2 regions of the Herminiimonas sp. NPDC097707 genome follow, and region 1 is predicted to be linked to the other one. Evidence: predicted binding sites of a transcription regulator. Region 1 holds the regulator's gene; the other holds the start of a gene.
The links. Region 1 encodes sigma-54, which starts transcription at its own class of promoters, with help from an activator protein. Its sites were predicted from a motif close to TGGCANGNAANCTGCTTT; they were not measured.
Positions count from the first base shown of each region.

Region 2: ACIQW9_RS13180 (TorF family putative porin) is a predicted target of sigma-54. The motif match lies at 12,837-12,854, and genes of this name have one in related genera.

Region 1 is NZ_JBIWCI010000001.1:2,210,432-2,226,051, reverse strand. Features, by position in the region: gene ACIQW9_RS10765 (hypothetical protein) at 1-149, shown strand, start outside; gene ACIQW9_RS10760 (PilW family protein) at 146-1,192, shown strand; gene ACIQW9_RS10755 (hypothetical protein) at 1,189-1,809, shown strand; gene ACIQW9_RS10750 (pilus assembly protein) at 1,819-6,051, shown strand; gene ACIQW9_RS10745 (hypothetical protein) at 6,096-6,701, opposite strand; gene hpf (ribosome hibernation-promoting factor, HPF/YfiA family) at 6,847-7,200, opposite strand; gene ACIQW9_RS10735 (RNA polymerase factor sigma-54) at 7,291-8,760, opposite strand; gene lptB (LPS export ABC transporter ATP-binding protein) at 8,784-9,524, opposite strand; gene lptA (lipopolysaccharide transport periplasmic protein LptA) at 9,526-10,083, opposite strand; gene lptC (LPS export ABC transporter periplasmic protein LptC) at 10,129-10,728, opposite strand; gene ACIQW9_RS10715 (KdsC family phosphatase) at 10,725-11,264, opposite strand; gene ACIQW9_RS10710 (SIS domain-containing protein) at 11,264-12,292, opposite strand; gene ACIQW9_RS10705 (cation:proton antiporter) at 12,400-14,388, shown strand; gene ACIQW9_RS10700 (UbiA family prenyltransferase) at 14,571-15,620, shown strand, end outside.
Region 2 is NZ_JBIWCI010000001.1:2,692,154-2,707,773, forward strand. Features, by position in the region: gene ACIQW9_RS13100 (class II glutamine amidotransferase) at 27-794, opposite strand; gene ACIQW9_RS13105 (tRNA (guanine(46)-N(7))-methyltransferase TrmB) at 841-1,557, opposite strand; gene ACIQW9_RS13110 (DUF3567 domain-containing protein) at 1,674-1,931, opposite strand; gene ACIQW9_RS13115 (GTPase) at 2,113-2,478, opposite strand; gene ACIQW9_RS13120 (response regulator) at 2,475-3,188, opposite strand; gene ACIQW9_RS13125 (ATP-binding protein) at 3,250-5,553, opposite strand; gene ACIQW9_RS13130 (DUF4390 domain-containing protein) at 5,550-6,134, opposite strand; gene rsmB (16S rRNA (cytosine(967)-C(5))-methyltransferase RsmB) at 6,186-7,535, opposite strand; gene ACIQW9_RS13140 (DUF1840 domain-containing protein) at 7,800-8,144, opposite strand; gene ACIQW9_RS13145 (hypothetical protein) at 8,267-8,815, opposite strand; gene ACIQW9_RS13150 (5'-3' exonuclease H3TH domain-containing protein) at 8,990-9,775, shown strand; gene ACIQW9_RS13155 (hypothetical protein) at 9,814-10,062, shown strand; gene ACIQW9_RS13160 (hypothetical protein) at 10,202-10,408, shown strand; gene ACIQW9_RS13165 (YifB family Mg chelatase-like AAA ATPase) at 10,456-11,979, opposite strand; gene ACIQW9_RS13170 (aminoacyl-tRNA synthetase) at 12,021-12,380, opposite strand; gene ACIQW9_RS13175 (accessory factor UbiK family protein) at 12,440-12,679, opposite strand; gene ACIQW9_RS13180 (TorF family putative porin) at 12,911-13,645, shown strand; gene ACIQW9_RS13185 (P-II family nitrogen regulator) at 13,669-14,007, shown strand; gene ACIQW9_RS13190 (ammonium transporter) at 14,018-15,418, shown strand; gene gshA (glutamate--cysteine ligase) at 15,619-15,620, shown strand, end outside.

The sequences.
Region 1 (15,620 bases):
CCAATGGACGCAGGATCACGATTCGCGGAGATATACCCAACTGCGCAGGCAATCTGTCATGTTTTGTTGTGAAGGTTACCTGGCAGCAGCCCGGTGATAGCGCAGAACACAATGTCACTAGCGTGGCCAGAGTAACGGGGGGCGTATGAGAAGAATTCATCACGCACGCCGGTTTTCTTCGGGAAATGGTTTTGGTTTGGTGGAGATCATGGTCGGTCTTGCGATCGGGATGATCGCAACGCTGGTGATCGTGCAAGTCGCCGCCATGTTCGAGGGACAAAAGCGTTCAACAACCGGAACTGCAGATGCGCAGACCGCTGGCAGCATTGCGATCTACACGATGCAGCGCCAGATCCAGATGGCCGGTTACGGCTTGCCAGTTTTTAGCGCGCAAAACCAAGCGCTCAATTGCGCAGATAAACCGTTGGCAGATAACGATGGTGATCCCGATACGCCCGAGGTTGGCGTCAGCATTACCCCGGTGGAGATTGTCAACGGCGCTGGTGGTGCCAGCGACCAGATTATTGTACGTAAAGGAACGACCGCCTTTGGTGGTGTGCCGCTTCGCTTCCCATCTGCGCCGGATCAAAATAATATGTTGTCTTGCCAGGTTGACGATAAGGTTCTTGTGACTAACGGCACAAAGTGCGCGATGACTACCGTCGCGGCTGTCGATGCTGCCGGGATTACATTTTCTCCCGTGATCACGGATCCCGCTAGCGGTACCTTTGCTTGTCTAGGTAAACGGTGGGAAGCGACTACTTATGAGGTTTCGGGTAGCAATTTACTTGAGGGTGGAGCGCAAATTGCAGGCGGTGTTGTAAACATGCAGGCTCGCTATGGAATCACCCTGGCTGGAAATGTGAATCAGATCACACCTGACGCTTATGTGGATGCGGTTGATCCGGAATGGGGCGCTGCCATGTCGGCAAGTAATCGCAACAGGATCAAGGCGATTCGTGTGGCGCTGGTCATTCGTAACAGCGTAAAGGAAAAAGAGGACGTCACCGCCGCATGCTCTTCCCTGACAACTGCCGCTCCGACCGGGCTGTGCGCATGGGCCGGCACCGTCGCCAATCCGGCGCCAGCGATTGATCTAAGCGCAGACCCGGATTGGAGAAAATATCGTTACCGAGTGTTCGACACACTTATCCCGATTCGCAACATGATCTGGTCCGCGGACAAACTATGAGCCAACACTCCTTTATGCGCAGGCGGATCAGTACGCTAAGCAGGCAACGCGGGGTCGTACTTTTCATTGCCCTGATCGCTCTGGTCACCATTATGCTGGCGGCAGTTGCGTTAGTGCGTTCTGTGGACACGTCCAGTCTTATCGCGGGCAATATTGCATTTCGCCGCGCCGCGACTTCGTCTGGTGATACTGGATTGGAAAGCGCCATTGCCTGGTTATCTGCGGAGCAGATCAAGGATCAGGCAAAGCTTCCTGCAGATCAGGCATTGAATAACACGAGCGGTGCGAATGGCTATTACTCCAATCTTGTAGTTCCAGACCGAATAGATGCTGTTAAGACCACCGCTATGTGGACTGATCAGGTGAGTGCCCGCGCAGGCAAAGATGCCAGTGATAACGACGTTCGCTACATCATTGAGCGTATGTGCAGCACGATTGAGGGCGAGGCTCCTGTTGCAGAAAAATGTGTATTCAGCGACGCAGAGTCGCAAACAGATTCTATGGTTACCGGCAAGCCACCTGTCGATAAAAGTGGCAGTAGCGTAATGTTCCGTGTAACTGTTCGCGTAACGGGCCCACGTAATACCGTCAGCTACATTCAGGGATTCATTTACTAAGAGGCAAGCATGAAACACTATTTCGACATTGGGCGCCGCGCCAATATTGTGGCGATAGTCACGTTTGCCTTCGCAATGACGCTGCCTTTGAAGGCGCTGCCTGCATCAATAGCATTGGCAACCGAGCCGCTCGCCAATGCAACTACGACGGCGGTGCTGCCAAACTTGATGTTCATTCTCGATGGTTCTGGAAGTATGGATTGGAACTATCTGCCGGATTGGGTGGACGATAACCTTTGCAAAAACACGAATGGCAGTTACAGCCTGGGATGTGTCAATTCACCGCTGTTCAAAAGTCCGGATGTGAATGGTGTTTATTACAACCCTGCAATCAACTATCTGCCGCCGGTGGATAGTGCGGGCACCAGCTATGCAAGCCAGACTTCCTGGGCTAGCGTCAAGAATGATGCGTATGGTATTCAAAGTAGTAGCTCGACAAATTTGGTCACCTCCTATCCAGACGTGGAATGGTGCACAAGTACTAGCTATAGCAACTGCCTGCGCAATGACAATTACGTCTTGCCAGGTACTGTAGGAGTTAATAATTACACTGTTCAGCACACTACGACATCGAACGGTAACAAGTTACTGGCGAAAATGGATTCTTCTGGGGGGATAACCACTGAGCTCAAAACCCTGGGCCCGCACTACTATCGCATTATCCCTGGCGAATGGTGTGACTCTGCCAAACTGATTAATTGTCAATCGAATCAAAGCGATGTCTTCAGTTTTCCTGCGCGTGTGCGCTGGTGTCTGGATGATGCAAATGCAAAGGCGGACATACCTGCCGCCAATTCTTGCCAGGGACTGCGCGCTGGTAACTACAAGCAAATACGATTTCCCACCAAATTTTTATCGCCTGCCCAACCATATGTGCCATCTGTGCCTGCAGTAGGTGCCAGCGCAACATTCAGATTCTCGATGGCTGGGTGTAGTGGCTCCAAGAAGGCGGGGATTGCATCGATCACGATTAATGGGGTCAGTATCTTGCCTTCGGCAACAACGAATGAAAGTTCGGCCTCTTCGCTGGCGGGTAGCGCCAGAGGAAAAACACCGCCGACCGGATATTCATTCAGCGGTTCCGGTGACACCTTGAAGATACAAGTGCCGGCAACCATGGGCGATGTCAACTATGACGTCATTCTTACGAGTACATCGAGTTCCAATAGTAGCTGCACCTTTAGCCCAATGACCCAGAAGCTTAGTGGTTACGTCGCGAGTAAGCCAGAGATTCTCGCATCATCTCCTCTCTATTCAGGTTCTTTTGTGCGTACCGATATCGTGGATGGAGCAACTTATCCGCGCGCTGCAGCACGCACTGACTGTATCGCCAGCACGACCTCTTGTTCATATAGCGAAGAGATGACGAATTTCGCAAACTGGTGGACGTATTATCAGACGCGGATGCAGACGATGAAAACTGCTACCAGCCGAGCCTTCAAGTCGATCGATAATCGTTATCGTGTCGGTTTTATCGACATACAGGGCAATAATTATTTGCCGATCGCTCCGTTCGACGCCGGCACCAACAATACCAAAGATAAATGGTACAAAAAACTGTTTTCGATCAATCCTGCCAATGGTACGCCATTGCGATCGGCGCTGGCGCGTGTGGGCTTGCTGTATGCAGGGAAGAAACCTGTAGGGAGCGCAGATCCGATGCAGTATTCTTGCCAGCAGAATTTTGCCTTGCTCACCACAGACGGTTACTGGAATACGGATGCAAATTCTGATGTTAAGGGATTGAATGGCAATGCAGTCGGCAATCTCGATGGAGGTAGTACGCCGCGCCCGATGTATGAAGGGCCGACGGCCAGTTCCAACAGTCTGGCAGATGCGGCAAAATATTATTACGACACTGATTTGCGTAACAGTTCGCTTGGCAACTGCACGGGGGCATTGGGCATTGATGTATGCAAGGATAATGTTTTTGTGAGTGGCACCGACAATAACGTTAAACAACATATGACCACATTCACACTCGGTTTGGGTGTGGATGGCACGCTGTCCTATGTCAGTGATTACAAGACAGCTGATTCCGGGGATTATTACGACATTAAACATGGTTCCGGCACATCGGCTGTCAACTGGCCAGTGCCGGTTGCGGATACCGAAACCGCGATTGACGATTTATGGCATGCCGCAGTCAATGGTCAGGGAACCTACTTCAGTGCAAAAGACCCAAGTCAGTTGACTAGCGGCCTGAATGGCGCGCTTGCCGCTATTGGGTCAAAACTGGGCGCTGGCTCCGCTGCGGCTACCAGTACCTTGAATCCAGTGGCCAATGATAACTTCGCTTATGTAGCAAGCTACACCACGGTCAAATGGCAGGGCAATCTCGAGGCTCGTACTATCAACCTGAAAACTGGTGACGTTAGTGAGTCGCCGGCGTGGTGCGTCGAGAATACAATTGCCGGCTCTTGCTCGGCACCAGGAACCATCATGCAATCGACGGATGGTAGCAGTACAGCTTACTATTGCGTCACACCGGGTGCCACAGCGGATACCTGCGTTAATGGCACATTGGACGGTACAAGCTGCAAAGTTGAAATGGCAACGGCTTGTACCGGCACCATGCGCTCAAGAGTGGGCACGTCGACAGATAGTCGTGTCATCAAAATGGCAAATGGCGCGGGAGCCTTGGTCGATTTTATCTATGACAACTTGTCAAACACCCAGAAAACCTATTTTTCCGGCACCGGATTGAGCCAGTGGGCAGATTTGTCTACCGATCAGAAGACGCTTGCTGCAGGTGAAAAGATGGTGAGCTATCTGAGGGGGCATACCGGATTTGAGATGGAGCGGACCAGCAATGCGGTTGAAGATCGGCTGTATCGTTACCGCGAAGCGACCTTGGGCGATGCAATCGAGTCGCAACCTGCTTTCGTAGGTAAGCCGTATTTCAAGTATGCCGATACAGATTATGCCGCATACATCACAGCAAAGACGTCGCGTCCGAAGACAGTATATATGGGGGCTAATGATGGCATGCTGCATGCGTTTGATGCAGTAGATGGTACGGAACGGTGGGCATTTGTGCCTACCTTGATGATTCCGGATCTTTGGCATCTGGCAGACAAGAACTACGCAAGTCAGCATAGAAACTATGTTAATGGCAGGCCTGTGATTGCAGATGTGTATGACACTGCGACGGCTGCATGGCGCACGATTCTGGTTGCTGGCTTGAATGGTGGGGGGAGAGGATATTATGCGCTCGATATTACCAATCCCATCGCGCCTAGTTTGCTGTGGGAAATAAACTCAAGTACCGAAGCAAATCTTGGCTACAGCTATGGTTATCCGGTCGTGACAAAAAAAGCTGACGGTACCTGGGTCGTGCTGTTCACATCGGGCTATAACAATACCAGTCCGGGAAATGGGGAGGGCTATCTATATGTGCGTAATGCACTAACCGGTGCGCATATTGCGCGTATTGGAACGGGAGCGGGAGATACGACTACGCCTAGTGGGCTGGCCAAGATATCGAATTATGCAAACGACCCAACGCGAAATAATACTTCGCTCTACGTTTATGGTGGAGACATCCTGGGTAACGTGTGGCGATTTAATATCAACAACAATACGGTTCTGAAATTAGCAACCTTAAAGGATCCGTCGGGCGCGGCGCAGCCAGTTACCGCCGCACCGGAATTGGGAGTCGCTTACGGTAAGCGACTGGTATTTGTGGGGACTGGGAAATATCTGGAAAAAAGCGATCTGGAGAATACCCAGCGGCAGACCTTGTATGCGATCAAGGATGATAATCTTGTGACGACGCTGGTGAATCCTCGCCTTTCCTTGGTGCAGCAGACCTTGACGACTTCGGGATCGACGCGCACTGCCTCTCAAAATGAAATGGATTTCCGAAGCGATCCAGGATGGTTCATTGATCTATCGGATAGCGGGGAGCGGATTCATGTCGAGCCGATACTGGACTCTGGATTGTTAATCGCGCCATCGACGGTTCCGTCTAATACAGTCTGTTCACCCGGTGGTTATGGATGGCTCAATTATTTTAATTACCTGAACGGCAATAATGCTGACGGGCTCGTTTCGGAATTGTTCAATGCTCCGATTGTCGGTGTGAATTATTACTACACACCGGATGGTAAAAGACATGTTTCGGTTGTAACGTCAGACCATCCGACTCCGGAGCAACCGACGCATGAGTTACCTAACCCCCCTAGTGCCTTGTCATTCAAGGGGAAGCGCGTGATTTGGCGAGAGCTGATACCGGAGTGAAGTGAATTTTAAGTAGATCGGCGGCCTATCATTGCCGCCGATTTTTATTCGGCGGCTTGGTGGGTGGTATCCGGCTCATTTTCTTGCGCCTCGATACGAATTTCGCTCGGTACCGATATATCATTAATTCTGGCGGGCTCGAACTTCATAGCCTTGAACGCATTGATGATCAATTGTCTTGCATTTTCATCGATACTTTTGTTGTCAATCAAGACTTCGTCTATTTCTCCTTTGTCACTGATGCGTAGAGTCAGGATCAGCGTTTGAGACAGGTCTGAAAGTATGGGCAGAGAAAAATCCGCTGGGACGTCTGTAATGACCACGGGTTTGCTGCTTACTTCATCATATTTAAAATAGTAGGTTTTATTTCCGGCTCTTTCGATATTTTGCGTGTCTTGCTGCGCATCTGATTCCACTTGGGGTGCGCTATCGCCACTTTTCGCAGTACTCAAGATATTTTTGCGGACAGGATTTTTCTGTGAAGGGTTGGTCTTCAAGGTAACCAAAACATTCTGTGTTGCCGGCTTGCTGCTGACAGAGTCAAGCCAGAAACGCAGAAAAAATATATGCGCGCTCACAGCGAGAAGCAGTGCAATCACTGTCGCAGTTTTTGGAGTCGGGAAGGGATATTGACGTTGATGGACTTGCATTGAATTATTCTATAACGACATTCATGAGGGTTTGACGCTCATTTTTGCAAGACATGTTTGAGGCGGAAGATATTAAGTATAAAAAAGGGCGCAAATTGCGCCCTTCATTTTTAGCGACCGATACTCTCAGTCTGGTTGTCGCGCCTTAAGACGCAACAGCATCCGATTCATCCGGCAATCGTTTGATTGCATCATGCTGATGATCCTGCTGTTTGGTTTTGTATTTGATGACTTGTCGATCGAGTTTGTCGATCAGGGTGTCAATCGCGGCATACAAATTATTCGCGATGCTTTCCACATGTATATCCTTGCCTCTCACACGCAAGTTGATTTCCGCCCTTTGGCGTTTTTCTTTTTCCGGAAGATTATCTACAGTCAGAATGACTGCAATATCGATGACGTGATCGAAATGCCGTTTGATGCGCTCCAGTTTTCCTTGTACATATTCGCGGATGGCTGGGGTTAATTCGAGGTGATGTCCACTGATTGTGAGATTCATACAGTGCTCCTATGATAATTCACTGGAGGTTCATGCCTTTACCTGGCCATGAACACAGCAAGGTATAACAAAAACTACTAAGGACGAGCTCTACAACGATTTGCGCAAATTGACTGGGGGGATTTTCAAGGCTTCACGGTATTTTGCAACGGTACGTCGCGCCACCACCATACCTTGTTCCGCCAGCATTTCTGCGATCTTGCTATCAGAGAATGGCGTTTTCTGGTTTTCGGCTCCTATCAGTTGCTTGATCAGTGCGCGTATCGCAGTTGACGATGCTTCACCCCCGGTTTCCGTTGCAACATGGCTGCCGAAAAAGTATTTCAATTCGAACATGCCATGCGGGGTAAGCATGTATTTCTGCGTCGTCACACGAGAAATAGTGCTCTCGTGTAGACCTAGTGTATCAGCTATTTCACGCAACACAAGCGGTCGCATTGCTACGGCGCCGTGTGAAAAAAAGTTGCGTTGCCGCTCTACAATTGCCTGCGATACACGCAGGATGGTGTCGAAGCGCTGACGCATGTTTTTGATCAGCCACTTGGCTTCCTGCAGCTGCGAGCCTAGCGAGCCGTCACCCTTGCTTTGCTTCAAAATATTGGCGTACAAGCTGTTGACGCGCAGGCGCGGCATGACGTCGTGATTGAGCATCACTTGCCAGCCGTTGCGTGTGCGTTTGACGATCACGTCGGGCACCACATAATCGGAGGTGTCGGTGGCGAAGGTGGAGCCTGGATGCGGATTGCATTGCTTGATGATGACTTGTGCTTCGCGCAGATCTTCATCGTCGCAATCGAGTGCCTTGCGTAGTTTGTTGAAGTCGCGTTGAGCGAAAAGGCCGAGATGATGTTGCACGATGGCGAGTGCCATGCGGCGCGTGACCATTGCTACTTTTGGCATGCGCCTGATTTGCAGAGCCAGACATTCGGAAGCATTGCGTGCACCGACGCCGGGCGGATCGAAACTTTGCAGCAGGTTCAATGCAATCTGCAACTCTTCCAGTTCTATTTCGAGTTCTTCCGGCAGACGTGCGTGGATTTCTTCCAGTTCTTCTTCCAGATAGCCGTTGTCGTTCAGTGCATCGATGATAAGTTCTAGCAATGCCCGATCGCGTTGTTCGCGTACGGTGACGCGCATCTGTTCCAGCAAGTGTTCGCGCAGCGTGGTTTCGTGCGCTTCCAGTTGCGGGCGGGCATCGTCGTCTTCCGGCACTTTCGAGGTGCGCGCGACATCGTCGAAACTCCATTCGGCATCGCCGTTGGATGCTTCCGCCGGCTCGGGAACATCGAAGCTGGTGTCGCTTTCCGGTGTTTGCGCATTCGCTTCGACGCTGGCACCTTCCGGCGTGGTGCCGGCAGAACCGATTGCGCCATCGGCCAGCAGGCGAATGGCGTGGTCTAGCGGGTCGTCGGTACGTTCCAGCAGCGGATTGTCGGCCAGGATCTGTTCGAGTTCCTGATGCAGTTCTAGTGTGGACAGTTGCAGCAGGCGTATCGATTGCTGCAATTGCGGTGTCAATGCCAGATGTTGCGAAACGCGTAATTGCAGGGATTGCTTCATGGGGCTTTGTCTTGTTTCCGCAGTTACATGCGGAAGTGTTCGCCCAGGTAGACACGGCGTACCGATTCGTCGGCAATGATGTCGTCCGGTCGGCCGCTGGCCAGCACGGCGCCCTGATTGATGATGTAGGCGCGGTCGCAGATGCCCAGGGTTTCACGTACGTTGTGATCGGTGATCAGGACGCCGATGCCGCGTTCTTTCAAAAAGCGCACGATGCGCTGAATTTCAATCACGGCAATCGGATCGACACCGGCAAACGGTTCGTCCAGCAAAACAAAGCGCGGATTGGTTGCCAATGCGCGGGCGATTTCGACACGACGGCGCTCACCGCCGGATAGGGACAAGGCCTGATTCTCACGCAGCTTTTCAATTTGCAAATCGGCCAGCAAGGTATCCAGACGCTGTTCAAGCTGCTCTTTGCCTAAGGCCTTGCCATTCACGCGTTGCAGTTCCAGCACGGCGCGAATATTGTCTTCCACGCTCAGTTTGCGGAATACCGAGGCTTCCTGCGGCAGATAGGACAGGCCGAGCTGGGCGCGTTTGTGAATCGGCTGGCGCGAAATATCGACGCCATCCAGTTCGATGCGGCCGGCGTCGGATGGCACCAGCCCGACGATCATATAGAAGGAGGTGGTTTTGCCGGCGCCGTTCGGGCCCAGCAAACCGATCACTTCACCGCTCTCAACCTGCAATGCGACATCGCGCACCACCTGACGTGCGCCATAGCTTTTTTGCAGGCCGCTGACTATCAACTTGCTCGACATCTTATGGCGCCTTTTTCGTATCTGTGGCGCGCGGCTGGATGATGGCCTTGATGCGACCGGCACCGGGCTTGCTGTCGCCGCTTGCAGTGTTGTGGACGGTAAAGAATTCGGCGCGCGTATCGTAGGAGATATATTCGCCGTTGACTTCATCGGTGGCCTTGCCGTTTTCCAGGCGGCGCATGCGCGCTTTGGAAAACAGTTTCATGATTTCATTCTTGTCATCGTATTCGATGCGTTCGGCCTGGCCGTCTATCCACTGGTCCGGGCCGCCATCGCGCTTCTGGCGAAAGCTGGCAAGCGAGCCGGGGGCCGCGTACATGACGACAAATTGATAGCCGGCGGGATCCTGCGTCACGACCATCTTGTTGGCTTTCATCAGGATCGAGCCGCGCGTCAGTACGACATTGCCGATGAAGGTGTTGATTTGCTTGACGTCGTCGTACTGCATTTGATCGGCTTCGACGTTGGTCGGTTTGGTCGCATCGGTTTTTTCGGCATGCGCGGCAGACATGGCGCAGATGCCTGAAAGAAGCAGCAGTGCAGGTAGTAATCGTTTCATGACAGTTTTCTTAAAAATCGATCGATTAAAAGCCGGGTCACATCATCAACGAGTGATATTGGGTGGCTGATACTGGCCTTTTACATTGCTGGATAAACGGAATTCGCCACTTGCATTGTTGGCGAACATGCCGGCCCCGGTTAATACCGATTCGCCAATTGTTATTTCAACCGGTTTCGGCGTTTTCATCACGTCGTCATCCGGCAATAGCAGCAGATATGAGGTCTTGAGCTGGAAATGCCGGGAAGTAGTTGATGCGGGTCTGTCGATATGCACGTTATCGTACATATGCACTTCGCTGCTGTTGTTGCTAATGGTGGCGCGCAGGGAGCGACTCACCATAGGCGGCTTGTCCGCGCTGTAGCTATGCATGACCGGATTCTGTATCTGATAGGAGTCGTCCTGAGGATAATGCTTCATCTCGGTGCCGGTCAGGTTATAGCGGGCCTCGCCGGTTTTCCCCATGCGGACGAAATTGAATTTTTCCACATAAAAGTCCGGCTCCGTGCGTGCGCGTGCGGGCAGCGCATCTTCGGTTTTCCGCTGCATGACTTCAACCAGCCAGAAACTGCCAAGCGCGAGGGCTGCACTGAGTGCAATCAATACAATCAGGCGTACCCCGTTGGCGGAGTTGGCGCTCTTCACAATAGATACGGCGCCAGTGCCGCCTCATAGTTGCCTTGCGCGCGCAGAATGAAATCGCATAATTCGCGTGCCGCGCCACGGCCGCCACCGGCTTGCGTCACGTAATGCACGCGTGTACGTACTTCAGGATGCGCGTTCGGCACGCTGGCGGCGAAGCCGACGCGCGACAGAATCGGCAAGTCGATGACATCGTCGCCGATAAAACCGCAGGCAGCAGCCGCTATGCCGGTTTGCGTCAGCAATTGTTCAAATGCAGAGCGCTTGTCGTGTATGCCCTGGAAGACATGATGAATGCCGAGATCGGTGGCGCGGCGCAGCACGATGGGCGACTGGCGTGCGCTGATGATGGCGGTGGCGACGCCGGATTGCTGCAGCAGCTTGATGCCGTGGCCATCGAGTACGTTGAAGGTTTTGATGACTTCGCCATCGGCGCCGAAATGCAGGCTGCCATCCGTCAGAATACCGTCAACGTCGAAAATCATCAGGCGCACATTCGAGGCGCGAGCGATCGCTGCGTTATCTGTCGGGGATGTCATCAGATTACTTTCGCGCGTGTCAAATCGTGAATATGCAGCGCGCCTACCAGTTTGCCATCGGCATTCGTTACCAGCAGCTGGTTGATGCGGAATTCTTCCATCATCTCGACAGCATCTACCGCCAGTTGGTCCGGCTGGACGCTGCGCGGATTCGCATGCATGACTTCAGCAATCGACAAGGTGGAAAAATCGCGCTGGTTCTCGATCAGGCGGCGCAAATCGCCGTCGGTGAAGACGCCGATGGCGCGTCCGTCGGCATCGACTACCGACGTCATTGCCATGCCTTTTCTGCTGATTTCCAGTAGTGCTGTGTACAGACTGGCATCTTTGCCCACGGTTGGAATCGCGTCGCCGGTGCGCATCACATCGCGTACGTGTGTCAGCAAACGACGGCCCAGTGCGCCGCCCGGATGGGAGCGTGCAAAATCTTCTTCGCCGAAGCCGCGTGCGTCGAGCAGGGCGACCGCCAATGCATCGCCGATGGCCAGCGTCGCCGTGGTGCTGGCGGTCGGCGCCAGATTCAGGGGGCAGGCTTCCTTGTCGACCCTGACGTTCAAGTGCACGTCGGCCAGTTGCGCCAGCGTGGAATCGTCATTGCCGGTGATCGTGATCAAGGTTGCGCCCATGCGTTTGATGATGGGAACGATGGCAAGCAGTTCGCCGGCTTCGCCGGAATACGAAATCGCAATCAGCGCATCGTCGGCCGTGATCATGCCCAGATCGCCGTGCGAGGCTTCCGCGGCATGAACGAATAAGGCCGGCGTGCCGGTTGAGGCCAGCGTGGAGGCGATTTTGCGGGCGATATGGCCGGACTTGCCGATGCCGGATACCACTACGCGGCCTGTGCAGTTCAATAGCAGCGCGACAGCCTGAATGAATTGTTCGCCGCTTTCATTGCTGATGCGCTGCTTTAGTGCAAGGATGGCATCTGCCTCGATTTGCAAGGTATCGCGCGCAAATTGCAGCGCGCGCGTTGCGCTCTTGGCATCAAAAGTTGCCGGTGGTTTTTTGGCATGGGGTACACTCATGTTGAAAGTATAAACGAATTCGCAAAGCAAAAAACCTGCCAGACAGAACAAAAATATGTTTTGATTCTTCTGCTCGCCCTTCTGAATAAACCAGCCGGTTCACATCTATGTTGTCTCCTTTAGAGCTCACGCTTTTGTTGCTTGCTGCGGCGGTTTTGGGCGTGGTCGCCTTCCGCAGCATGCATTTGCCGCCCATGCTGGGATATCTGGTGGCGGGGATTTTGATCGGACCGCATACGCTGGGTTGGGCGGAAGACAGCTCCACCACCCATGCGCTCGGCGAATTCGGCGTGGTGTTCCTGATGTTTTCCATCGGGCTGGAATTTTCTCTGGCCAAATTGTCTGCGATGCGACGTACCGTGTTCGGCCTCGGCATGGCGCAGGTATTGCTGACGATTGTGCTGACCATGATATTCGGCTGGCTGGTCGCGCATTTTTCCAGTCGCTTGAGCAGCATCAGCTGGCAGGCCGCGCTGGCAGTCGGTGGCGCGCTGGCCATGTCATCGACTGCGATAGTTTCCAAGGTATTGACGGAGCGGCTGGAGCTGGAGAGCGAGCATGGCCGCCGCAGCATAGGTATTCTGCTGTTTCAGGATCTCGCATTGGTGCCGCTGCTGATTCTGATTCCTGCACTGGCCAATCCCAAGGGCGATCTGGTTGTCACGCTGGGGTGGGCAGCCTGCAAGGCGGTTATTGTGCTGGTGCTGCTGCTGTTTGTCGGGCACAAGGTGATGCGCGGCTGGTTCCGCCTCGTCGTCAAACGGCGTTCGCAAGAATTGTTCATGCTGAACCTGTTGCTGATCACGCTCGGTGCCGCGTGGATTACCGAGATGGCCGGGCTGTCGCTGGCGCTGGGTGCCTTTGTCGCCGGCATGCTGATTTCCGAAACCGAGTTCAAGCATCAGGTGGAAGAAGATATCAAATCATTTCGCGATGTGTTGCTGGGTTTGTTCTTTATTACCATCGGCATGTTGCTGGATATACGGCTGGTCGTCGAATACTGGTGGCTGGTGCTGTTGTTGTTGATCGGGCCCGTACTCGTGAAGTTCGCTCTGGTGGCGATACTGGCGCGCTGGTTTGGTGCGCCGCTCGGCGTAGCCTTGCGCACGGGACTGGCGCTGGCGCAGGCCGGCGAATTCGGTTTCGTGCTGCTGAACCAGATTGGCGCGCTGAATTTGCTGGAGCCGCTGATTGTGCAATTGATACTGGCATCCATGGTGTTGTCGATGCTGATCGCGCCCCTGATACTCGCCAAATCCAATGCGATCGTGATGAAAATGTCTGCCAATGAATGGATGGTGCAGTCGCTGGCGCTGACAAAAATTGCCAGTCGCACCATGGCGGCGCAACAGCATGTCGTGATTGCCGGTTTCGGCCGCACCGGTCAAAGCCTGGCCAAATTGCTGGACGAAGAAGGCATACCGTATCAGGCGCTGGATCTGGACCCGGACCGCGTGCGGGATGCGCAGGCAGCCGGCGCCAATGTTTCGTACGGCGATGCCGGGCGGCGCGAAAGCCTGGTGGCAGCTGGTATCAATCGTGCCGCTGCACTGGTGATTACCTACGCCAGCACGCCTTCCGCCTTGAAAATTCTGCATCACACGCAACAGATTGCGCCTACCTTGCCGGTGATTGTGCGCAGCTACGACGATTCCGATCTCGATAAACTGCGTTCCGCCGGCGCGACCGAAGTGGTGCCGGAAGCAATCGAAGGCAGTCTGATGCTGGCATCGCATGCCTTGCTGACGCTGGGCGTGCCGTTGCGTCGTGTGGTGCACCGCATCCAGACCGCACGTGGCGAACGCTATGCATCCTTGCGCGGTTTCTTTCATGGTGTCAGCGATGTTTCTGACGGGGATGAACATTTGCAGGTGCGCTTGCGTTCGGTGCAATTGACCGAGAGCGCGCATGCGATAGGCAAAACGCTGGCGCAATTGGGGCTGGATGCGCTGGGTGTGGAGGTGACCGCGCTGCGGCGTGACGGCATACGCATCGACTGGACGCCGGAAACGATTTTGCTGGCAGGCGATATCATTGTGCTATGCGCGGCAGTGGAAGAGCTCGCGCGCGCGGAGAATCGCTTGCTAAAGGGCTGAAGAGCGGTGGTTGTGGTTGACGGTAGTCATATGAAGACGGAAAATTGCGCACCTGTAATGCAGGTGCTTGCCGCGATCAGTAATAGTCCGCAGTAAAGCAATAGTAAAACAGCAGCAATCAAGACGGTTCGGCATGCCGTTCTTTTCGAGATATCAATATTCTCTTGTTTTCAGGTGGTGATTTGAGCGTTTCCCCCAGCAGTCTTCCTCGTTCGTCCCATGCGTCGCCCGTTTCCGGGCGCGACGATGCGACGAGCCCGCCTGCTGCCTCGCTGCTGCCCTTGTATGTCGATCTGGATGGCACGCTGACGTATACCGATCTGTTATTGGAGTCGGTCCTGCTGCTGATCAAGCGCAATCCGCTTTATCTGTTTCTTTGCTGTATCTGGCTGCTGCGCGGACGCGGCAATCTGAAATCGCAAATCGCGCGGCGAATTGAACTGGACGTGTCCCTGCTGCCGTATAACACGACGCTGCTGGCATATTTGCAGCATCAGCGCGTTGCCGGCCGGCGCCTGGTATTGGCGAGCGCATCGGATCGTACGCTGGTGCAGCGCGTGGCTGATTATCTCGGCATCTTCGACGCGGTATTGGGCAGTGATGAGGCGCTCAATCTTAAATCCGCCGCCAAGCTGCGGGCGATTGAAGCCGATGCTGGTGCACAAGGTTTTGCCTATGCCGGCAACGCTGCAGCAGATCTTGCCGTGTGGGCGCAAGCGGCTGAAATCATCGTCGTCAATGCATCGCCCGGAATTACAAGCCAGGCGCAGAAACTGCAAACGCCTGCATTGATCATTCCGCCGCGCCCATTCAAATGGCGGTTGGTGATGAAGGCATTGCGTCTGCATCAATGGGCCAAGAATGCCTTGCTGTTCGTACCTTTGATGGCAGCGCACGATTTGAACGGCGATAACTGGTTCGCAACCCTGCTGGCATTCGTCGCGTTCGGGATGTGTGCATCGGCGACGTATGTCATCAACGATCTGTTCGACCTGGCGTCGGACAGGGCGCACCCGCGCAAGCGGGCGCGGCCGTTTGCGGCGGCGACGCTGACGATTCCATTCGGTGCGGTACTGGTGCTCGTATTGTTGCCGCTGTCCTTGTGGCTGGCGGCATCGATTTCGCTGTCGTTTTTTGCCTTGATGGTCCTGTATGTGATGGTGACGCTGCTGTATTCGGCGCGCCTGAAACAGATTGCGATTGTCGATGTACTGGTTCTCGCATCGCTGTAC
Region 2 (15,620 bases), 480 kb from region 1:
TTTTTATGTGTATCGAATGCACGGGTTCAAGGCGAAGGCATGCCGTCGATGAATACCTTCAATTCACCAGGTTTGAATTGCGTCCATGTTTCATTCGTGGTTAGCGGTTCGGTGACGATGATCGCGACGCGGTCGCTCGGCGTCGTCACTTCGGAAAAATCCACTTTCATGTCTTCATCGCACAGTACTGCTTCGGCAAACGGAAACTGCCGCACGATGTAATGCAGATTGGTCGAGCAATGCGCAAACAGTGCCGAGCCATCCGACAGCATCATGTTGAAAGTGCCATGCGTGGCGATCTCGGTGCACAGTTTTTCAATCGCAGCGCGCAGTGGTGGCAGCGCCGGCAAGGTATCGCCAAACTGGCGACGCAGTTCCTGCAGGATGTAACAGAAGGCAGCTTCGCTATCGGTGTTGCCGACCGGCCTATACGGGCCGGTCAATTCCGGATTGAAATCTTTCAGATCGCCGTTATGCGCGAAGACGAAGTAGTGGCCCCATAATTCGCGTACAAAAGGGTGGCAGTTTTCCAGTGCGACGCGGCCTTGCGTGGCCTTGCGGATGTGGGCGATGACATTCTTTGATTTGATGGGGAAGCGCCGTATCAGCTCGGCAACAGGCGATGCGATCGCGGCCTGATAATCGACAAAGTGGCGTACGCCGGCACCCTCAAAAAATGCGATACCCCAGCCGTCATTGTGGGCATCAGTACCGCCGCTGCGTGTTGCAAAGCCAGTGAAGCTGAACACGATATCGGTGGGAACATTGCAATTCATTCCGAGAAGCTGGCACATGTATTTCCGTTGAAACTGTAGTTGTTCTGTTAAGGCAGGATAGTCTCTACAGTAGCACGACTGCCGGCCCGTCTGTCGCTTCGGCGCTGCGCTCGGATGCAAGCGCAATCCGGCAACGCCAGAGCGCATGTCCCGAGGCTTGATATTTTTGTTCAAACGGCGTGATGGTCCGCTCGGGCGCATAGGCTGCGCAGGCAACGGGCTGCTGCGTCAACTGCTTCAGCGCGGCGGCGAATTCTTCCACGTAAATACGCCAGTTGCTGCGGCATTCCAGTACGCCGCCCAGCGCAACGATGGTGGGAAATACCGGATGGCCATGCCAGCGGCGCGCCAGATGTCCGATCTTCGGCCAGGGATTCGGATAGAGAATGTAATGCCGGGCCAGCGGTACCCCGCTTTGCAGAAGCAGCCGCCAGTAATCCACCAGATCAGCGCGCAGACGCAGGACATTCGACGGCATCGGATGCGGCCAGTGCGTGTTGCGCGCAATACGATCTGCCGATTGATCGACGCCGATGACAAAGTGATCTGGGAATTGTGCGGCCAGATGCAGGCTGGACAAGCCGACGCCGCAAGCGGCATCGAGGATCAATGGCTGCGCGCCGGCCTGTTGCCAGACCGTCATGCTGTGCTGGAAGGCCGCGCGATTGTAATCAGTGATCGGTTTTTGAAATGTGTGTGCTGCATGCTTTGCCAGCCGTGTGCCCAATTGCTGGTGGACTTCGTGCTGGCGACTGATGATGAGATGGGAATTCGCGTGCATCGCGATGAAATCGGCTGAAATGAATAGGGAGTAAATGCAAAAATGCGCTTGCAATCATTGAACATGATAATGCAGGCGCACAAGAATGCAATCTCTTCCGCAGAAGAGAGATATGTTTAGTGGAAGGCGACAGGCTGGCTCATGAATGAATCGTAGTTGCCGAGAAAGTCGTCGATTTCCTCTACGCTGGGTTCGGTCACAATCAAATTCTTTACATCCCGGCGGAATAATTCCGCCAGTGCACCGGCAATGAATATTTCGCGTTTTGCCGGTTTGTCCATGATTTCATAGCCGCCGAAGCGCAGGGCATCGCAGTCGTCATCGACGCCGAATTCCACTACGCTGTACTGCTCGCTGTTGTAGATCACGTTCATATACTCTCCTGTTGCCTATGCAATGAAAATCATCGCGCTGATAGAGACATGGCGCAGATCGGGATAATTTCAAGACTGGAAGCGAACTGTCAGCCTATAACTTGGTAACGGCTTGTAACGGAGAATATTGAATTGTGCTCACGAAGATTAACAATGTGGTCCAAATGCCATTGTTGTTTTGCTATGCGGCGCAGCGCATGTCGTCTGTGAGTGTAAGTAAAGTGTCGTACGGTGTCTGCGCGAGGAAGAGGCGTAATTGCTCTATGTGTTCGCTGTTGGCAACGCTGATATACAGGCGCGCAGGTTTGCTGCGCAAGATGCGGTTCAGATGTACGCGCATGATCATATTGCCGGTGCAGCACATGCAGCCGGGGGCAATACGCACGATGGTCAGGAGAGGCTTGCCTGTCAGAACATCCAGTTCGCTGCGGCCGTCGGGCAGGCCTTCCAGGATGATCGCAGTTTTCTGGTTGGAGGCGAGGTGGCCGAGGATGAGAGTTTCGCGCTTGCGGGCACTGCCGCCCGTTACCAGCGACGTCAGAGTCATAAGCCTTTTTTTGCGATCTTGCCTGGCTCGACGCCGAGTTGTTTGAGCTTGCGATACAGGTGCGTGCGTTCGAGGCCGGTTTTTTCCGCGACACGCGTCATGCTGCCGCCTTCCTGTCCAAGATGATGCTCGAAGTAGGCGCGCTCGAATGCATCGCGCGCTTCGCGCAACGGCAGTTCAAACGAAGTGGTAAAAAATTGCGTATCGGCAGACATCAGCGAGACCGGCGCGCTGGTCGGGTAGCTGATGCCGGTCAGTGGCTGGTGACTTCTGTCCGAGGACGAATGTGTATCGTTGTGGATGATGGGTGCACGTACCGGAATGGACGCCACGCGGCTTACTTCTTGTCCGCGCGAGATGCCTTGTTGCACGGCCTTCAAGAGTTTTTGCAGCGAGATCGGTTTTTCCAGGAAGTTGAGCGCGCCTATGCGGGTTGCTTCGACTGCTGTGTCTATTGTTGCGTGGCCGGACATCATGATGACCGGCATGGTCAGCAAGCCATCGCGTTGCCATTCCTTGAGCAGCGTCACGCCGTCGGTATCGGGCATCCAGATATCCAGCAACACCAGATCCGGCTTGGCCGCAGCACGCAGTTCGCGCGCCTGCTGTGCATTTTCGGCTGTTGCTACGACATGTCCTTCATCTCCCAGGATTTCCGACAGCAACTCCCGTATTCCCATTTCGTCATCAACAACTAGAATATTGGCCATCTGTTCACCTCCCTCATCATGATCGTCATCCTCTTTTGCAAGTCCTGTAGTCCAGACTTTGTCAGGAGGATAACTTTAACAGCAAAATTGCCACTTTTGCACCATTTGTGCTGGTGCGGTTTTTGATGTCGATACGTCCACCGTGTTCCTCAATAATCTTTTTCACCATGGCAAGCCCCAGACCAGTGCCGCGCGGTTTGGATGTGATGTAAGGCTCAAATGCATGAGCGAGGATTTTCGGCGAGAAGCCGGGGCCGTTATCGGTAATCGACAATTGGACCGCATTGTTCACAGCGCCGTCCGAACTTCTATAATGGATTTCTTCCGTAATAATATCAATACGTGCAGTTGATTCCTGCTTGATGTGATCGATCACTGCGTCCTGCGCATTTTGCAATAGATTGTGTATGACCTGACGCAGTTGCGTCGCGTCGCCCATGATCAGCGGCAATCCTTCCGCCAGTCTGGCGTGAATGATGTCGCGCTCGTCGCCTGTCTGATAGAGATGCAGAATTTCTTCAATCAACGCATTCAGATCCAGTGGCGACAATACGGCGGGTGGTGTTTTTGCGTAGTCGCGGAAATCATCGACCATGCGCTGCATTGCCGATACCTGGTTAACGATGGTGGTAGTACTGCGCTCCAGTATTCGCGCATCCTGTTCGTTCAGCTTGCCTTCCAGTTTCATCTGCAGACGTTCGGCAGAGAGTTGGATTGGCGTCAGCGGATTCTTGATTTCATGCGCCAGACGTCGCGCGACTTCACCCCAGGCGATCGAACGCTGCGCTGAAATGACATCGGAAATATCATCGAATACCACCACATAGCCGCTATCCCTGGCAGCCGGCAGGCGCGAACCGCGCGCCAGCAATGAGATATCGTTTTCCGCTTCGGCGCCGCCCATGCGACGCGGCACATCGATCTGATGCTGCCAATGCAAATTGCCGATATCACCGCCGCCAGCGGCAGATTGCGCGCTTTGTTCCGAAAAAGATTGCGTGATCACTTGCGCAAATGCACTCAGGCCATCGATCTCTTGCAAGGGTTTGCCGATATGCTGGGCAAAATCATGCTGCAGAATGCGCTCGACCGATTCGTTGCAGGTCACCAGTCTGAAATTGCGATCCAGCACCATCACACCGGCCGACATATTGGCCAGCACTGACTCCAGATAGCCTTTGGCGTTTTCCAGTTCGGCGCGATTTTTCTCTACCGAGGCGCGCGCATCGGACAGTTGGCGCGTCATTGTATTGAAGGATTGCGTCAGCGTGCCGAGTTCGTCGGAGGTGGTCACGATAGGACGCGGCGAGAGATTGCCTTCCGCGACAGCCTTGGTCCCTTCTGCCAGCAGCAACAGAGGTTTGGCGAGGTCGCTGGCGATCAGGAAGGCGCCGGCAATGGCGCCGAAAATTGCCAGCAGCAAGGTCAGCGTCAGTGTCACGATATAAATTTTTCGCAAGCCGGTACGTGCGAGATAGCGTTCCTGGTATTCGCTATACGCCACGCGCAATGCTTCTGCATTCGCGGCCAGTTGTTCCGGTACCGGCTGCAGCAATTGCAGATAACGCGTTTCGGATTGCAGCGACAATTCCTTGCTGGAATTTGGAATCGCAATGACCACGCGCAGCAGCAGGCTGTTTCCCGGATTGGCGGCAGAGGTGGTAATCGTATTGGTTTTGGCGTTGCTGGTGGAGGGGCTGTTGTCCTGGAAATCGGTGTTGCCCTCGATGACGGCGTAAGCGCGCGTCAGACGCGCCTGACGCAGCATCGCCGCCGTCGGAAGATCGGGCAGCAGTGCACGGAGTTGCGAGCCGGAGCTGGCAATCATCTGGCCGTTGCTGCTGACAATGACCGCTTCCAGCATCGAATTCTGATCGCGCAGACGCGACAGTTGCGTGATCTGGGTCGCTTCCGATGCGTCTGATAATTCCAGCGCCATGCTGCGCGCCTTGATCCGCAATTCGTCGAGCGATGAATCGAGTGCGGAGCGGCCGAGGTTGAGGCCGGATTCCAGTGCGGATTCGACGCGTACGTCAAACCACGATTCGATCGAGCGCGAAACGAATTGCACGGACACTGTGTAGATCACTGCACCCGGCAGGATGCCTATCATGGCGAATAGCAGCACCAGCCGCGCCATCAGTTTGGAACCGAACTTGCCACGCTTGTAGCGTTTGTACAGACGTATCAGCAACAGGATAACCAGACCCAGCAATGCGGCGGCGACGACGGCATTGAGAATCAGCAGCCACGGATAGTTGCGTTCAAACAGATTGGAATTTTCAGATGCGGAAGCGAGCAGAAACAACAAGATGCTGATAACGGCCCCGCCAACAACCAGTAAATAGCGAAGCAGCCGTGTCACTGGGGTTCCGCCGTATAGATGAAGTGCTTCCAGTTGGAAGACAGGCGCCAATCGCTGCTATTGAGCGCGTGTACCTGGAACGGTTTCGGCAACTGGGCGACGTCGAGCTGCATGCGTACTGCAACGGCATAGGACTGCCCGGGCTTCAATGCGTTTTTGTCGGCCACTACCCAGCGATTGGGACGACGTACCAGTGACAGCGCGTCGTCCAGTGTCTGAAAGCTTTGTTGCAGACGACCGGTAATGGCCGCGTGATACTGGCGTGTCAGTACGTTGTACGAGATGCGGATGGTTTGCGAGTCGACAATTTCCTTTGAATCAAACCAGTACCAGCGGGGTTTGGTGATTTCGATTTCCGTCGTGAAGTACAGCGGAATGCCGCGCGTCAGCGCATCTTCCAGTCCGCGGTTCAAATTGAAGACGAAGGTGGCGGAGAGCCGGTAGCCTTCAGCGCTGTCTTCCAGGTGCGCTTGTTCGATTTCAATGCCATCGGCTGCACGTGCATCAGCCAGCTGCAGCGAGAACGCCAGCAGCAAGATGGTGCACAACCAGTAGAAAGGAATGAAAAGTTTTTGTTTCACGCGTGAGAGCAGAACAATCGCCTGGCAGGTTGAAAAAAGTAAGTGAAAAGGTCAAGTTCCAGATTTTTGAAACAAGGCGTAAAACAGGCCGTCGTGGTCATTTTCCGCATTGGCCGTCGGCAGCAACTGACCGGGCGCCGGCAAGCGGATGGCACGATTACGTACTGCGAACGCCGCTGCCTGCGCTTCCGATTCCTGCGGCCACAACGAACAAGTCACAAACAGCAATTTACCATCGGCTTGCAGCATCTGCCAAAGGTTGTCGAGGATTTGTGCTGAAATCGCTGCCAGTTGTACTGCATCGCTTTTGCGTCGCAGCCAGCGAATATCCGGGTGCCGTCGCACGATGCCGGATGCAGTACACGGCACGTCGGCCAGAATGCGCTCGAAGGGTTTGCCATCCCACCAGCTATTACCGGTGGCATCGCCAACCAGTAAAGAGGCGTTTAATTGCAGGCGCTGCAAATTTTCGGTGATGCGTGGCAGGCGGCGCTCATCGCTATCGAGCGCGGTGAGTTCAACTGCGGCGGATTCCAGAATGTGCCCGCTTTTGCCGCCCGGTGCGGCGCATGCATCCAGCACGCGCATACCGTCGTGCAGATCGAGCAGGGGCGCGGCAAGTTGAGCCGCCGCATCCTGTACCGATACCAGCCCGTCATTGAAACCGGGAATCTGATTCACCGGTGTAGCTTGCGCCAGACGCACGGCGACCGGGCCGATAAGGGTGGCGGCAATGCCTTGTTGCGCCAGCAGGGCGAGATAATCGCTCACGCTGATTTTGCGTTGATTGACACGCAGGGTCAGTGGCGGAGCGGCATTGCCGGCTTCGAGTATCGCCTGCCAATCACGCGGATACGCGGAACGCATGCGATCTATCCACCAGTCCGGATAATTCCAGCGCGCCAGTTGCGTACCGGCCGCACTTTTCATCAGCGCATCCCGTTCGCGCAAAAAACGACGCAGGATTGCGTTGACCATGCCCTTGGCGTGCGCCATGTCGGTATCGGCAGCAGCTGCCGTGACGGCTTGATCGACTACCGTAAATGCGCTGTAACGTGCGCCCGAAACCGCTTCTTCAGGGTCGGAAATCAAGGCCAGCGCGCAACATAGCAAACCATGCAGGATAGGCGGTTCGGTTTGCTTGGTTGTCATCGCGTTGAGCAAGGCTTCGGCACGGCCGATGTGACGCATGCAGTGATAGGAAATATCCTGAATCGCACCACGCGCCTGCGGCGTTGCATTGGTTTGTGCAAAAATCCGGGCCAGGGACTGCGGCAGTGCGATGCCGCGGCCGACATCGGCCACCGCCTGAGCTGCGCCGTGCAAGGTAAAGGAAAGTGAATCCGGTTTTAAATGTATGGTTGTCACGTTGGATATGGGTTGGAGCCGGGTGTATGCCATGCAAGAGCGCAGCGCATGGTTTCTGGATTTTCAATGATGTGATTGTAACGGCGGCAGCCGGTGTGCGCGCATTGCAGCGGGATAAATTGCGGAAGTTTCGTGTTTTTGTGTGCAGAGTGTATGCAGGCAGTGTCAGATCGCAGCGGATGCGGTTTGTTGTGCCGGCAACAGGAAGGATGCAAGCGGAGTCAGTTTTGCAATGGCAACTGCTCCGCTCCTATCGTTTTACGCAGGCCATGCTTCAGGATGCATGGCTGACACCGTCTAGACGCCCCACATCACATCCCGGTTTTCCGCCCGTGCGGCACGCAGCATTTCCAGCAACGGATAGGCGCGGGTTGAAAAATGCACGGCTTCCGGTTGTTCGTGCTCGTTATCGTCGCCGTCTTCGCCATGATGGGCGACGATATCACGCTTCACCGCTTCGGACGCAAAATGCGCCTTGCTTTCGGTTATTTCGCCTTCCAGCAATTTGATGGCGTTGTCCGTTTCTGCTGCGGTGATGACGCCGCGTTTAGGATCTTTGTGCAGAAGATCGAAAATGCGTTTGGCATGTTCCTCATACATCATGACCTCGGCGGCAGCTTTGGATTTGAACGTGATTAACATGGGCAGTCTCCTTCAAGTGGACTATGACAAAACGATAGCACGATTTCAGTATGGGCTCTAGCCTTGCCACGCATGCGTGGTTTTAAGTTAGTCATACAGATTTGGACAGCGATCAATCGCTGTTAATTCAATTTGAACGACTGGAAAAATGTATCGACAATATCGCGCCCGACGGCTTTTTCGGGGCCGGTCACAACGAGTTGATACACGCGTTTTTCCTTGGCAATGAAACGCGCAAACAGAATGCGTGTTTGGCCGTTCGCGGCGGGTCCGGTCGCTTCTATTTCAGTGACGGCCACGGTGCCTGGCGCCTGCATCGATTGTGGCATCGTCAATACTTTTTCCTGTCGTACTTTGCCGCTGATGTTGTTGATCAGTGCAGTTTTCATCGCGGCGGCGGAAACCTGTGCCTGCGTGGCATCGCTCAATTCGGCCGTGCCGACGGCAAATGTCACGCCGTCGACTTCCGATGCAACCATCGTCATCGAGGCGGGAATCCCGTTCAAATCGATTTTGCGTGAAAATGTGGTCGGCTTGGTCGGCAGGGCGATGACATAGCTTGCGTTATCGCTGTGCACTTCGCGCCAGTCATATTTTGGCGAACAGGCAGACAGGAAAAAAACCGTTGCAACAAGGGTGGCATGGCGGCACAGTGCGAGGGGAAGTTTCATGTGGATGTAAATCGAATGCAATGTGAGCATGGTACACCGCGACTGTCGCTATTTTCCGCATCGATTTAAAATTGCAGGCGCACGGAATGTTTGCCGCGCCGCCAAGCGCGTAGAATCTGCCCGGATTCTGAAGGCGTATCATTCATTTTGCAATGTGTCATAAGGCGTACATCGATGGGAAAATTGCTGGCGATTGACGGTTTGAATATCGTGCGGCGCGTGTACGAAGCCAATGTGGAGCCGGATACGGCGGCCAAGGCGGACGCTGCTTTGCGTCATTCACTGGCCTCGTTCCGGAAATTGCTGGCGACGCATCAGCCCACACATGTGCTGCCTGCCTTCGATTTTGGCGGCCATACATGGCGTCATGATCTGTATCCGCAATATCGCGAAAAACGCGAGCCGATGCCGGAAGTCTTAAAGGAACGCCTGCCGGATTTTTATGTGCAACTGTCTGCGCTCGGGCTCAAGGTCGTCTCCGCACCGGAAGTGGAAGCCGATGATGTCATTGCAACGGGCGTCATGCGCTGGCTGGGTGAAGGTCGCGGTGACGCCGTCATCGCTTCCACCGACAAGGATTTGCATGTGCTGATTGCACATGGCGCGGTGATCTGGGATCACTTTAAAAGCGAATGGCACGACAGCAAATGGGTAGAGGAAAAATTCGGCGTGCCGCCGGAAATGCTGGCCGATTTGCTGGCCTTGATGGGCGATGTATCCGACAGTATTCCCGGCGTTTCCAAAGTGGGTGTCAAGACCGCGGCCAAGCTGCTGCAAAGCTACGGCAATATCGAACGTATCATGGCGGGTGCGGGTATCCTCAAGGATGGTCTGGGCGAAAGACTGCGCAAGGATAGTGCGCAGCTCGCGATTTCCCGGCAACTGGTTGAATTGAAAACCGATGTGCGTATGGGCGTGACCTGGAATATGCTGGCATACGATGCTGTGCAGGCAGACTGAGCGCGCAAACCTTTTCCTGTTTTTAAAGCCGAATTCTTATGACTGATGTCGAACAACTTTATATTATCCAGCAACGCAAAATGAACGCCGGCGAGAAAGATCTGCCGGTCTACGCCAAGGCGATGAGAAGCAAGGAAGGTGTCTTTGAAGGCGTCTCGTTCATACGCAATCGGGACAAGGCTACACTGATGACGCTGGCCGAGGCGCAGCAAGCGGTTGCCTGGGCCAAGAAGAAAAAGCCATTGGCCGGCTTGTACGAAACCAGCATCCTTCCGGCAAACTCCTGATGCAATGTTTGGCCGGAGACGCACGCGGCTCTGAAAGGACAAAAGTATGCGTGGCACTTTCCTGGTAGGCCTTTTTTCTGCGGCGGTGTGCATGCCTGTGACGTTTGCTTGGGCTTCTTCTCCTGATGCATGGCAAGCCGTGTATAAGCAAACTGCCGATGCCTGTCTGAAAAAGAGTGGCTTGAAAAAAACGAAAATTATGGAAGGGCCGGTGCTGTTTTCCGGCTCCATCCTGTACCGGATCAAAGGCACTTGGCCGCAGCCGCACATGAAGGGCAAGACCGGCAAAGTCTACTGCCTGCATCCCTATCCAAATGGCGAGCCTGAAATTGTTGATGCGCCTTAGTTGGCTTTGCCGGACATGTTCGTGACGGAATCATTACAGACCCTGGCCTACTGTTCGCGCAAAGCCCGTCTGTATTGAATAGCCTCCGCCACATGCGCTTGATGGATGATGGACGCGTCGTCCAGGTCGGCTATCGTGCGTGCGACTTTCAATACGCGATGGTAGGCGCGCGCCGACCAGTTCAGGCGTGTCATTGCGGTGCGCAACAACTGTTCACCCGCCTCATCCGGTTTGCAGTGGCTATCCATTTCGCTGCTGGACAATAAGTTATTGTGTTTACCCTGCCGCGATAATTGGCGTGTGGATGCGTGTGCAACACGCGCCGCGACATGCTCCGATGATTCACCGGTCGATTGCTTGAGTAAATCTTCATGCGCGAGTGCGCCGACTTGAATTTGCATGTCGATACGATCCAGCAAGGGACCGGAAATTTTTCCTTGATAGCGCGTGATCACATCCGGCGTGCAGCGGCACTTGTTGGAGGGGTGGCCGAAATATCCGCATGGACAGGGGTTCATCGCTGCAAGCAGCTGGAACCGGGCCGGGAAATCCGCTTGTCGCGCGGCGCGTGAAATGGTGATCTGTCCCGACTCCAGCGGTTCGCGCAATACTTCCAGCACGGCGCGGCTAAATTCGGGCAGTTCGTCGAGAAACAGCACGCCGCGATGCGCGAGCGAGATTTCTCCAGGGCGCGGCGTGCCGCCGCCGCCGACCAGCGCAACGCCGGAGGCCGTGTGATGCGGGGCGCGATATGGACGTACTTTCCAGCGCGCAGTGGTGAAGCCGCTGGTCAGCGAGAGGACGGCGGCCGACTCCAGTGCCTCCTCATCCGTCATCGGCGGCAGAATGCCGGCAAAGCGTGCTGCCAGCATTGATTTGCCGGTGCCTGGTGGCCCGACCATCAACATACTGTGCCCGCCAGCGGCGGCAACTTCCAGTGCGCGTTTTGCTTGCGCCTGCCCTTTTACATCGGCCAGATCCGGGTAGCTCGGACGTGTGCTGATCGTTGTGGCAATGTGGCGCGTCAGGCGGGCATCGGAATCCAGAGAGGCGAAGTGAGCGCAAACCTGCAATAGGGAATCGGCGGGCAGAATCGTGACGTCGCGCACCAGCGCGGCTTCGTCCGCGTTCATGCGCGGCAAAATGAACGCGCGTGGCAGGCTGTTTTTATCGCTGTTGCGATGGATCGCAAAGGTCATCGCCAGCGCCCCGCGTATCGGTCGCAGTTCGCCCGATAGCGACAACTCGCCGGCAAACTCATATTGCGCCAGCGTATCGCCGGGGATCTGACCTGATGCGGCAAGTATGCCGAGCGCAATCGGCAGATCGAAGCGACCGGATTCCTTGGGTAGATCGGCCGGCGCCAGGTTGACGGTGATTCTGCGGGCGGGGAACTCAAAGCCGGCATTCTGCAAGGCGGCGCGCACGCGATCCTTGGATTCCTTGACCTCGGTTTCTGGCAAGCCGACGATGGTGAATTGAGGCAATCCATTTGCCAGGTGGACTTCTACCGTCACTTCCGGCGCGAGCATGCCCGCCAGTGCGCGACTCTTCAGGACAGCCAGGCTCATGAAATTCCTTTTTAGGATTCAGTGTGCAATCGTTGCGGCAATCAGTGTTTGCCGTGTCTGCTGTGTTCAAGAAGGGTAATGGCCGCTTTCACGATCGCGAACATCAGTGCCCGCTCCTTGCTTGGATGATCCGAAATATGCACCATCGTTGTGCCGATGTGGATAGTCTTGCCATGTGGATCGTCGGGTGCATTCTGATAAGCAATGTTCAGTTCGTATTCTGCAATCAAGGGACCGCAGGCTTGCCAGTCGCGCGTCCATTTGGGCAAGACGGTGGCGTTTTCCCACAGGGAGCCTGCACTTTCGCAAAACTCTTCAACATTGTGATGACCCAGCAACTGCGCCAGATGGCGCTCCCTGGATACGCAACTGCGGAAATATTCTTCATCGCTCATACGCATGGCGCCACCTGTCCCCGAGATATTTCTACTGAGCAGCCTTGCTGCCTCTAGTCGTGCGCTTATTTTTTCAGTTGCGCTTCCAGTGCCGCGACCTGCGCTTCCAGTGCCTCCAGTTTGGCGCGGGTAGTGGCGAGCACTTGTGCCTGGGTGTCGAATTCTTCACGCGTGACCAGATCCAGTTTGGAAAAACCCTGGCTCATCATCGCCTTCACATTCTTTTCGATGTCCTTGACGGGTGAGTTTTCCAAAACCTGATTGACCTTCTCTTGCATATCGTTAAAAAAATTGAACTTGTCCATACTGAACCTCTTAAAAAAACGAATTATTTAGCACCAATAAAGTGCATCTCATATGAATGCGCGCTAGGAAAGTGCATATTCAAAGATGTGTATGCGCCCAAATAGTATTGGACAGCGGTTAATAGTAAAAATGATAATACATCATGCTTAAAAAAGCTGGCATGAGTCCTGCTAAATGTAGATCCGAGGACAACCAATTCTGGTTCTATATTTAACTTTAAGGGGAATATCATGAAAAAACTGATTCTTGCCGCCGCGGTAATGAGCGCGTTTGTCGGTAGTCTGGCCCACGCTGAAGACGTCATTCCAGAACATACTTTTACCGGCAATGTTACCTTGGCGACCGATTATCGTTTTCGCGGCCTTTCCCAAACATTTAAAGAGCCTACCATTCAGGGCGGTTTCGACTATGCGCATTCGAGCGGCTTCTACGTCGGCAACTGGAACTCGAATGTAGATACCAGCGCGATCAACAATGGCAACATTGAAATGGATCTGTATGGCGGCTACAAATTTGCCATCGCTCCCGATCTGACCGGTGACGTCGGCGTATTGCACTACTACTACCCGGGCGCAGAAACTGCAGCGGGCAAAAGCATCAACACCACCGAAGTCTACGTTGGCGCAACGTATAAATGGTTTTCGGCAAAATACAGCCATGCCGTTTCCGATTTCTTCGGCGTAGATAACAGCAAGGGTTCAGGCTACCTCGATCTTGGCGCGGCTTTTGAAGTTGCTGAAAAAACGACCTTGAGTTTCCACGTCGGCCGTCAAAAAATCAGTCATAACAGCGCTTCCGATTACACCGATTACAAAGTTGGCATCGCACGCGACTTTGGTTTTGCAACCATCAGTCTGGCCGCAATCAGCACCAATGCCAAGGATGATTTGCCATTGACCAAAGGCACAAAAACCAAAAAAACCGGCGATACCACCGCCGTATTATCCATCTCCAAAGCGTTTTAATCCAACTACGTAAGAGGGTTCACATGAAACTGATTACTGCCATTATCAAGCCCTTCAAGCTGGATGAAGTGCGGGAAGCCTTGTCCGCGATCGGCGTGCAGGGTATTACCGTGACTGAAGTCAAAGGCTTCGGTCGCCAAAAAGGTCATACCGAGTTGTATCGCGGCGCGGAGTATGTGGTGGATTTTCTGCCTAAAACGAAAATCGAAGCAGCTGTTGATGACGCGATCGTTGATCGTGCCATTGAAGCGATCGAAGCTGCGGCCAGAACCGGCAAAATCGGCGATGGCAAGATTTTCGTCTACGACTTGCAACAAGTCGTTCGTATCCGCACCGGTGAAACGGGTAAAGAAGCACTTTAAGGGGAATGAGATGAGTATCAAGAAAATATTCGCAAGCGCCCTGGCAACAGGTGCTTTGCTGCTTGCCGTGGGTTTTGCGGCGCCGGCTATTGCAGAAGAAACGACGACAGCGCCGGCTGCAAGCGCAACGGTAGCGGCTCCGGCTCCAACTGCGACAACCGAGGCTCCGGCGGTAGCAGCGCCAGCCGCCCCGGCGCCTGTGTTGAATACAGGCGATACGGCGTGGATGCTGACGTCGACCATGCTCGTCATCCTGATGACGATCCCTGGCCTGGCATTGTTCTACGGCGGCCTCGGTCGTTCGAAAAACATGTTGTCGGTATTGATGCAGGTGTTTGTTCTGTTCGCGCTGATTACCGTTCTGTGGGCTATTTACGGTTACAGCATGGTCTTCGCGGGCGGCGGTTCGTTCTACGGCACATTCGAGAAGCTGTTCCTCAGCGGGATCAAGCCCGACACGCTGTCCGGCACCATTCCTGAATATGTGTTCGTTGCCTTCCAGTCGACTTTTGCGGCCATTACCTGCGCGCTGATCGTCGGTGCGTTTGCCGAGCGCATGAAGTTTGCCGCGGTGATCGCCTTCTCGGTGCTGTGGTTCACCTTCAGCTACATCCCGATTGCACACATGGTATGGGCGACAGGCGGCTTGCTGTTTGTGGAAGGCGCGCTCGACTTTGCCGGCGGTACGGTGGTGCACATCAACGCAGGTGTGGCAGGCCTGGTTGGCGCTTATATGGTGGGCAAGCGTGTAGGCTTCGGCAAGGAAGCGATGCCTCCGCACTCGCTGACCCTGACCATGGTGGGTGCTTCCCTGCTGTGGGTGGGCTGGTTCGGTTTCAACGCCGGTTCGGCTCTGGGCGCAAACGGTGTTGCCGGCCTGGCCTTTATCAATACCATCCTGGCAACTGGCGCAGCGACCTTGTCATGGATAGGCGCCGAGGCTGTGCTCAAGGGCAAGGCTTCCATGCTGGGCGCAGCTTCCGGTGCGGTTGCCGGCCTGGTTGCGGTTACACCTGCGGCCGGCTTTATCGGCCCTATGGGGTCCATCGTGCTCGGTTTGCTGGCTGGCATGATCTGCCTGTGGGGTGTGAGCAGCCTGAAACGCATGCTGGGCGTAGATGATGCATTCGATGTGTTCGGCGTTCACGGTGTAGGCGGCATCTTCGGCGCCATCATGACCGGTGTGCTGGCAGCCCCTTCGCTGGGCGGCACAGGTGCAGCCGACTATGTGATGGCGCATCAGTTGATGGTGCAGGTCAAGGGCGTGCTGATTACGATCGTCTGGTCCGGCATCGTTGCCTTTGTGGCCTACAAATTGGTCGACATGGTCATCGGTCTGCGCGTGGCGGATGAAGCAGAACGCGAAGGTCTGGATATCAGCAGCCACGGCGAGTCCGCTTATCACTCGTAATTGCTGCTCTGACCCGTACGCGGGTTTGCAAAAGCGCCTCCTTGTGGGGCGCTTTTTTCATTTTGGGCTTTTAAATAGCCGTTTTGCCCTCATGTAGACATGCCAAATTGAATGAATGTGATGAACGGATTGAGCGCGCATTTGCTGTTTCCCGTTTAAAATCAGCGTCAATTAACGATAAGTTCAGCAAAAAGGTTTATAT